Regions from separate parts of the Streptomyces sp. 2323.1 genome, predicted to be linked through region 2. Evidence: riboswitches for the same ligand, from Rfam matches in the RefSeq annotation. Region 2 holds a riboswitch; the other holds the start of a gene.
The links. Region 2 has a riboswitch for glycine ahead of gcvT (glycine cleavage system aminomethyltransferase GcvT). Riboswitches for the same ligand answer to the same signal wherever they lie in the genome.

Region 1: linked by a shared signal. The riboswitch ahead of gcvP (aminomethyl-transferring glycine dehydrogenase) and the one ahead of gcvT (glycine cleavage system aminomethyltransferase GcvT) in region 2 are both predicted to bind glycine.

What each region holds. Positions count from the first base shown of each region.
Region 1 is NZ_LT907981.1:7,216,591-7,220,494, reverse strand. It holds gene gcvP (aminomethyl-transferring glycine dehydrogenase) at 1-2,194, opposite strand, end outside; glycine riboswitch at 2,383-2,479, opposite strand; gene CPH93_RS31190 (PRC-barrel domain-containing protein) at 2,594-2,980, shown strand; gene CPH93_RS31185 (DNA polymerase IV) at 2,887-3,904, opposite strand, start outside.
Region 2 is NZ_LT907981.1:2,464,518-2,468,421, forward strand. It holds gene CPH93_RS09915 (enhanced serine sensitivity protein SseB) at 1-519, opposite strand, end outside; gene CPH93_RS09920 (AAA family ATPase) at 622-1,320, opposite strand; glycine riboswitch at 1,581-1,676, shown strand; gene gcvT (glycine cleavage system aminomethyltransferase GcvT) at 1,828-2,955, shown strand; gene gcvH (glycine cleavage system protein GcvH) at 3,084-3,461, shown strand; gene glyA (serine hydroxymethyltransferase) at 3,554-3,904, shown strand, end outside.

The DNA.
Region 1 (3,904 bases), 4.8 Mb from region 2:
CCAGGTGGGCGCGGACGCCGACCGGGCCGACGCCGGGGCCACCGCCGCCGTGCGGGATGCAGAAGGTCTTGTGCAGGTTGAGGTGCGAGACGTCGCCGCCGAACTTTCCGGGCTCGGCGAGACCGACCAGCGCATTGAGGTTGGCGCCGTCGACGTAGACCTGGCCGCCGGCGTCGTGCACCGTCGCGCAGATCTGGGTGATGTGCTCCTCGAAGACGCCGTGCGTGGAGGGGTAGGTCACCATCAGGACCGCGAGCTCGTCCCGGTGCTTGTCGATCTTGGCGTGCAGATCGTCGGCGTCGACCTCGCCGTCCTCACCGGTCTTGACGACGACGACCTTCATGCCGGCCATCACCGCGCTGGCGGCGTTGGTGCCGTGCGCCGAGGACGGGATCAGGCAGACCGTGCGCTGCTCGTCGCCGTTGGCGCGGTGGTAAGCACGGACGGCCAGCAGGCCCGCCAGCTCGCCCTGCGAGCCGGCGTTCGGCTGGAGGGAGACCTTGTCGTAGCCGGTGACGACGGCCAGCCGCTCCTCCAGCTCCTGGATGAGCGTGAGGTAGCCCTCGGCCTGGTCGGCGGGCGCGAACGGGTGCAGCTGGCCGAAGGCGGGCCAGGTGACCGGCTCCATCTCCGTGGTGGCGTTCAGCTTCATCGTGCAGGAGCCGAGCGGGATCATGCCGCGGTCCAGCGCGTAGTCCTTGTCGGCGAGGGTGCGCAGGTAGCGCAGCATCGCGGTCTCGGAGCGGTACTGGTGGAACACCGGGTGGGTGAGGTAGTCGTCGCCGCGCAGCAGCGTCTGCGGCAGCGCTTCGGCGACGGCCGCGTCCAGCTGCTCGATGTCGCCCTGCACGCCGAAGGCACCCCAGACACCGGCCAGCTCGGCGCGTCCGGTGGTCTCGTCGCAGGCGATCCCGACCAGGTCGGCGTCGACCTGCCGGAGGTTGACACCGGCCTGACGGGCGGCGGCGACGACCTCGGCCGCCCGGCCGGGCACCCGCGCGGTCAGCGTGTCGAAGTACGCACCGTGCACGATCTCCACGCCGCCGGCCCGCAGGCCCTCGGCGAGGATCGCCGCATAGCGGTGGGTGCGCCGGGCGATGGTCCGCAGGCCCTCGGGGCCGTGGTAGACGGCGTACATCCCGGCCATGACGGCGAGCAGCACCTGCGCGGTGCAGATGTTGCTGGTGGCCTTCTCGCGGCGGATGTGCTGCTCACGGGTCTGCAGCGCGAGGCGGTAGGCCTTGCTGCCGTCGGCGTCGACGGAGACGCCCACCAGGCGGCCGGGCAGGCTGCGGGCGAACTGGTCACGTACCGCCATGAAGCCGGCGTGCGGGCCGCCGAAGCCCATCGGGACGCCGAAGCGCTGGGTGGTGCCGACCGCGATGTCCGCACCGAGCTCGCCGGGCGAGGCCAGCAGCGTCAGGGCCAGCAGATCGGCGGCGACGGTGACGATCGCGCCCAGCTCGTGGGCCTGCTCGATGACGGCACGCGGGTCGCGGACCGCACCGGAGGCGCCCGGGTACTGCAGCAGTACGCCGAAGACGCCGCGCTCGGCGACCTCGGCGGGAATCCCCGCGCTCAGGTCCGCGACCACGACCTCCACGCCGGTCGGCTCGGCGCGGGTCTCGATCACGGCGATGGTCTGCGGCAGACAGTCGGCGTCGACCAGGAAGACGCCCTGCTTGACCTTGCCGACCCGGCGGGACAGCGCCATGGCCTCGGCCGCGGCGGTGCCCTCGTCCAGGAGGGAGGCGCCGGAAGTGGGCAGCCCGGTCAGCTCGGCGACCATGGTCTGGAAGTTCAGCAGCGCCTCCAGGCGGCCCTGCGAGATCTCCGGCTGGTAGGGCGTGTACGCGGTGTACCAGGCCGGGTTCTCCATGACGTTCCGCAGGATCACCGTCGGGGTGAACGTGCCGTAGTAGCCGAGTCCGATCATGGACGACAGCACCTGGTTACGGTCCGCGAGGCCGCGCAGCTCCGCCAGGACCTCGGCCTCGGTACGGGCCTGCGGCAGGCCGAGCGCCTCCGCGCTCTTGATCACGTCGGGTACGGCGGTGGCGGTCAGTTCGTCCAGCGAACCGAAACCGACCTGCGCGAGCATCTTCGCCTGCGCCTCGTGGTCGGGACCGATGTGCCGGCGCGCGAAGGGGGTGCCGCTTTCCAGCTCGGTAAGGGAGATGCGATTGGTGCTCATCTGCGGGGGCCTCCTGGTCGGTACGACCTACGAGGGGCACCACGGCGCGGGTGCCCGGACGGCCTCCCCCTCTGTCATCTCAACCTGAGAGCTTCACCGGCCCGCGCGAGGCGGCCCGGCTTTCACCGTCGGTGAGGAGGGGTCCCGGAGCTGTGCCTTCCGCGGCCCGCCCTGCTTTCCAGAGTGACCTCGTCCATGCGGTACGTGTGCCTGAGAGATTCCGGGGAGGATTTGCTCCTTCGGCGCCCTGGTCGCGAACGACAAGGACTCTCCCGCACGGGGTCTACGGCCATTCGCCAGCCTACCAGCGCCGCACTCGAGGGATCCTTCGAGTGGCCGGGGCATGAAATGTGCCGTTTGGTAGTTGTCACAGGGCAGTTGCGACCAATTGGAGGGGCCGTGCAAACCGATATCGATCCCCGGAGCCTGATCGGCCGCAAAGCGTTCGACCGGAACGGCGCGAAAATAGGCACGATCGACGAGGTCTATCTCGACGACGCGACGGGGGAACCGGAGTGGGCGGCCGTGCGCACCGGACTTTTCAGCCGGGACGCGTTCGTCCCCCTCGAGCCCAGCAAAATGGTCGGTGAGGGCCTGCACATTCCCTACGACCGCAAGCTGATCAAGGACGCGCCGGACTTCGGCGTGGGCCGCCATCTCTCCCCCGAGCAAGAGCTCCAGCTCTACCACCACTACCGCTTGGATATCTCCTCCCCCACCGATCCGGTGTCCTCGCCCGGTTCCGGCGACAGCGACTTCGGCAAGATCGCCGGCTCGGACGACTGAGCATCCGCCGGCCCCCCGCCCACCAGCGGCAGGGGCTCCCCCGGCCGCAGCGCCGGGTCCTCGACAGCAAAGGTCCGCACCCTTCCCGGTGCGGACCACGGCGTTTCGAAACGGATGGTCACTCTCCCCACCCCGCTCCCCTGCACCCAGCCGGCACCGTACTCGTCGTGCACGACGTCCAGGCCCGGGTGCCAGCGCCTCGGCAGCTCCTCCCCGGCTTCCTGCACCGGTGCCCCGCCTCCGTCCGCCTCCGCCGCCCTCGCGGTCGCCGCCGCCTCCCGCTCCGTCGCCACCTGGGCGAACAGATCCTCCTGTGTGAAGTCGGCCAGCCCGCTGACCCCCACACCCAGCAGCCGGACGCCGCCGGTGGTGTCCACCGTCTCCAGCAGCCGTACGGCGGCCTCCCGGATCACCGCAGGGTCGTCGGTGGGCCCCCGGAACGTGTCGGAGCGGGTCAGCGTCGAGAAGTCGTAGTTCCGCACCTTGATCACCACCGTTCGCCCGGAGCGCCCGGCCGCCCGCAGCCGCTGTACGCAGCGGTCTGCCAGCCGCAGCACCTCGCTGCGCACCCGCGCCCGGTCGGTCAGATCGACCTCGAAGGTGTCCTCGACCGAGATGGACTTCGCGTCCCGCTCGGCCACCACAGGGCGGTCGTCCCGGCCCAGCGCCATGGCGTAGAGCCCGGCACCGTGCGCCCTGCCCAGCAGGCGCACCAGCTCGGCCTCGCCGGCCTCCGCGGTCTCCGCGACGGTGTGGATCCCGGCCCGGCGCAGCGTCTCGGCCGTCGCGGGGCCCACCCCGGGCAGCGTCCGCACCGTCATCGGGCCCAGCAGCTCCCGCTCGGTGCCGGGCTCGATCACCACCAGCCCGTCCGGCTTGGCCGCCTCGGAGGCGATCTTCGCCAGCATCTTGGCCCCGGCGAGC
Region 2 (3,904 bases):
GAACTCCAGTCCGGCGGCGGCGAGGAAGTCCACCGGCTCGTGCTGCCAGTCCGGTTCGAAGAGCCGCACCCGGCCGCCGCTCGGCAGCCCGTCCATCGACTGCTGCCCCGCCCGGCAGAGTTCGGAGACCGCGGCGGGCGGCAGCGGGACGCCTATCGTGCCGTCGGGGTTGACCGCGATACCGACCTGCGGCGGCAGCCCGCGGGCGAACTCCCGTGCCGGGGCGACGGTGAAGGACAGGTGCGAGCCGACCACCCGCAGGAATTCCTGCTCGGAGCTGTAGACCGGGACGTAGGGCGCACCGTCGAGCTCAAGGGTGGGCAGATCGAGGCCGCGGGCGCCGGGGCCGGCGCTCTGCGGGCCGCCGCCGTTGGGCAACGGCACCCACACCCGGCTGCGGCCCAGGACCTCGACGATCCGGCCGCCCGCGCCGGGATGTCCGACCGCGGCGGCCAGGACCTCTTCGAGTTCGTTCGCCGGCCACGCCAGCTGCGGTATCCCCTGCTCCGGAAATGTCATGTCAATCCACCCGTTCCAAACCGCACCTTCTGGCCGACGACACTAGACGAGAAAGCGCACGGGGAAACCCGCGGGGCACGGGCCCGCCGCGGTCGGTTCCGCTCAGTCGAAGCCGATGGTCTCCAGGGTGTTCGCCGCCCGCCGGTCGAGAAGGACCGCCGAGCCGACCCCGTACGGCAGCCGGGCCGCCTCCGCCGCGCCGACCAGCCGGCCCACCGCCCCGCGGTGTCGCGCGAAGGCGTACCCCGACACCCCGCGCCCGCGCGACTCCTGGCCGGACAGCGCCACCTCCGGCGGCACGTCGAGCAGCACCAGATGCAGCCCGCGGCCGCTGCGCACCGCCGCCCTGGCGAGCCAGCCGCGCACCCACGCGAGGGTCCCGCAGTCGTGCACCACCACGCTGTCGCCGGAGCGCAGTGCACGGCGCAGTGCCAGATAGTGGGCGGCCCGGACCAGCGGGCGGTAGAGGGCGTAGGGCAGCCGGCGCAGCCGGCCGCGCTCCCAGCGCTCGCGGACGTCCTGCGAATCGATGCGGTGCACCAGGGCGCCGCGCCGGTCCAGCGGCGGCACCACGCGCTGCATCAGGGTGCTCTTGCCGCTGCCCGGCAGCCCGGAGACCACGACCAGATCGCCGGCCGGGAACCGCAGCTCGACCGCGCCGCGCGCCCGCCCCTCGCCCCGCAGATCCACGACCCCGGCGCGGCGGCCGGGCCGCAGGACCCTGCGCCGCGGACAGCCGCCGCGGGACACGGCGGCGGCCGCCCCCGGCACGGCGCCGGGACGTACGGCCTCGGCAGACACGACCCCTGAAGTGGCACCGTACGCCGCTTCTCCGTGCACCGTGATCACCCTCCCCGTCCGGATCTGTTCCGGTTCGAGTCCGTCCCGTACCCGCAGAGTGTCAAGAAAAGGTAATGCCCATCAAGGTGGTTGTCCGATCTGCCCACGTCATGGGCCGGCCGCCCACCAGGGCTGCTGTATCGGGCGATCCCGTGCAATGATGTGGCCGCCACGTGCACACCGCGTCTCACTTGTGCACCGCCAACTCCATACCGGCCGCTTGAACCCGCGCGGGAGAGTCCCCGGCCGCCATGGCGGGGCGCCGAAGGAGCAAGTACTCCCTTGAATCTCTCAGGCCCCTATACCGCACGGGCGAGGCAGATCTGAAAAGCGAGTCACCGCCCGGTTGACGGGATGGCTCCACCCAAGGTGCAAACCGGGTCCGTTCGCAGGATCCCGGTGAACCTCTCAGGTTCCGATGACAGATGGGGAGAACGTCCTCTCACCCATGCCTGGGAGCCCAGAACCATGACTGATGCCCCACGTCGTACAGCCTTGGATGCCACCCATCGCGCGCTCGGCGCAACCATGACCGACTTCGCCGGCTGGGACATGCCGCTGCGCTACAGCAGCGAGCGCGACGAGCATGTCGCCGTCCGTACCCGCGCCGGCCTCTTCGACCTCTCCCACATGGGCGAGATCACCGTCACCGGCCCGCAGGCCGCCGATCTCCTCGACTACGCGCTGGTCGGCAACATCGGCGGCGTGAAGACCGGCCGCGCCCGCTACACCATGATCTGTGAGGCCGAGGGCGGCATCCTCGACGACCTGATCGTCTACCGCCTGGCCGACCAGGAGTACATGGTGGTCGCCAACGCCTCCAACGCCCAGGTGGTGCTGGACGCGCTGACCGCGCGGGCCGGCGGTTTCGACGCCGCGATCCGCGACGACCGCGACGCCTACGCGCTGCTCGCGGTGCAGGGACCGGAGTCCCCCGGCATCCTCAAGGCGCTGACCGACGCCGACCTGGACGGCCTGAAGTACTACGCGGGCCTGCCCGGCACGGTCGCCGGCGTCGAGGCGCTGATCGCCCGTACCGGCTACACCGGCGAGGACGGCTTCGAGCTGTTCGTCCGGCCGGCGGACGCGGTCGCCCTGTGGGAGGCGCTGTCCGCGGCCGGCAAGGACGCCGGGCTGGTGCCCTGCGGGCTGTCCTGCCGCGACACCCTGCGCCTGGAGGCGGGCATGCCGCTGTACGGGCACGAGCTCACCACCGCGACCACGCCGTTCGACGCTGGCCTGGGCCGGGTCGTGAAGTTCGAGAAGACCACCAACAACGGTGACTTCGTCGGCCGCGCCGCGCTGGCGGCGGCCGCCGAGCGCGCCGAGACGAACCCGCCGCGCAAGCTGGTGGGCCTGGTCGCCGAGGGCCGCCGCGTCCCGCGCGCCGGATACCCGGTCGTCAGCGCCGACGGCACGGTCATCGGCGAGGTCACCTCCGGGGCGCCCTCCCCCACCCTGGGCAAGCCGATCGCCATCGCCTATGTCGACGCGGCCTACGCCACACCGGGCACCGAGGGTGTCTGCGTGGACATCCGTGGAAGCCATGAGCCGTACGAGGTCACCGCGCTGCCCTTCTACAAGCGGCAGAAGTAGCGGACCGCTCCCGCCGGGAGCCGGCCGCGGCGCGCACCCGCGCGTCGCACTGTGCAAGAACCTCCCCTTGGCTCCGCCAGGGGCGACCCGCTTCACGACCACACCCTCGCGTACAGGAGAATCGAGCCATGAGCAACCCCCAGCAGCTGCGCTACAGCAAGGAGCACGAGTGGCTGTCGGGCGCCGAGGAAGGCGTCTCGACGGTCGGCATCACCGAGCACGCGGCCAACGCGCTCGGCGACGTCGTCTATGTGCAGCTCCCCGAGGTCGGTACCACGGTCGCGGCGGGTGAGACCTGCGGCGAGCTGGAGTCGACCAAGTCGGTCAGCGATCTCTACTCGCCCGTCGACGGGGAGATCACCGAGATCAACGAGGACGTCGTCAACGACCCCTCGCTGGTGAACTCCGCCCCGTTCGAGGGCGGTTGGCTGTTCAAGGTGAAGACCAGCGGTGAGCCGGCCGAGCTGCTCTCGGCCGACGAGTACGCCGCGTTCATCCAGAGCTGAGCCGCCGGCTCCCCGTCCGCCACCGCCCGAGTGGACGCTCCCCCGGACTCCGGGGGACCCCATCGCGCCCCCTGACTCCCCAGGAAAGACTCATGTCGCTTCTGAACAGCTCCCTCCATGAGCTCGACCCCGATGTCGCCGCCGCCGTCGACGCCGAACTCCACCGCCAGCAGTCCACCCTCGAAATGATCGCGTCGGAGAACTTCGCCCCCGTCGCCGTCATGGAGGCCCAGGGCTCCGTCCTCACCAACAAGTACGCCGAGGGCTACCCCGGCCGCCGCTACTACGGCGGCTGTGAGCACGTCGATGTCGTCGAGCAGATCGCCATCGACCGGATCAAGGCCCTCTTCGGCGCCGAGGCCGCCAACGTCCAGCCGCACTCCGGCGCGCAGGCCAACGCCGCCGCCATGTTCGCCCTCATCAAGCCGGGCGACACCATCCTG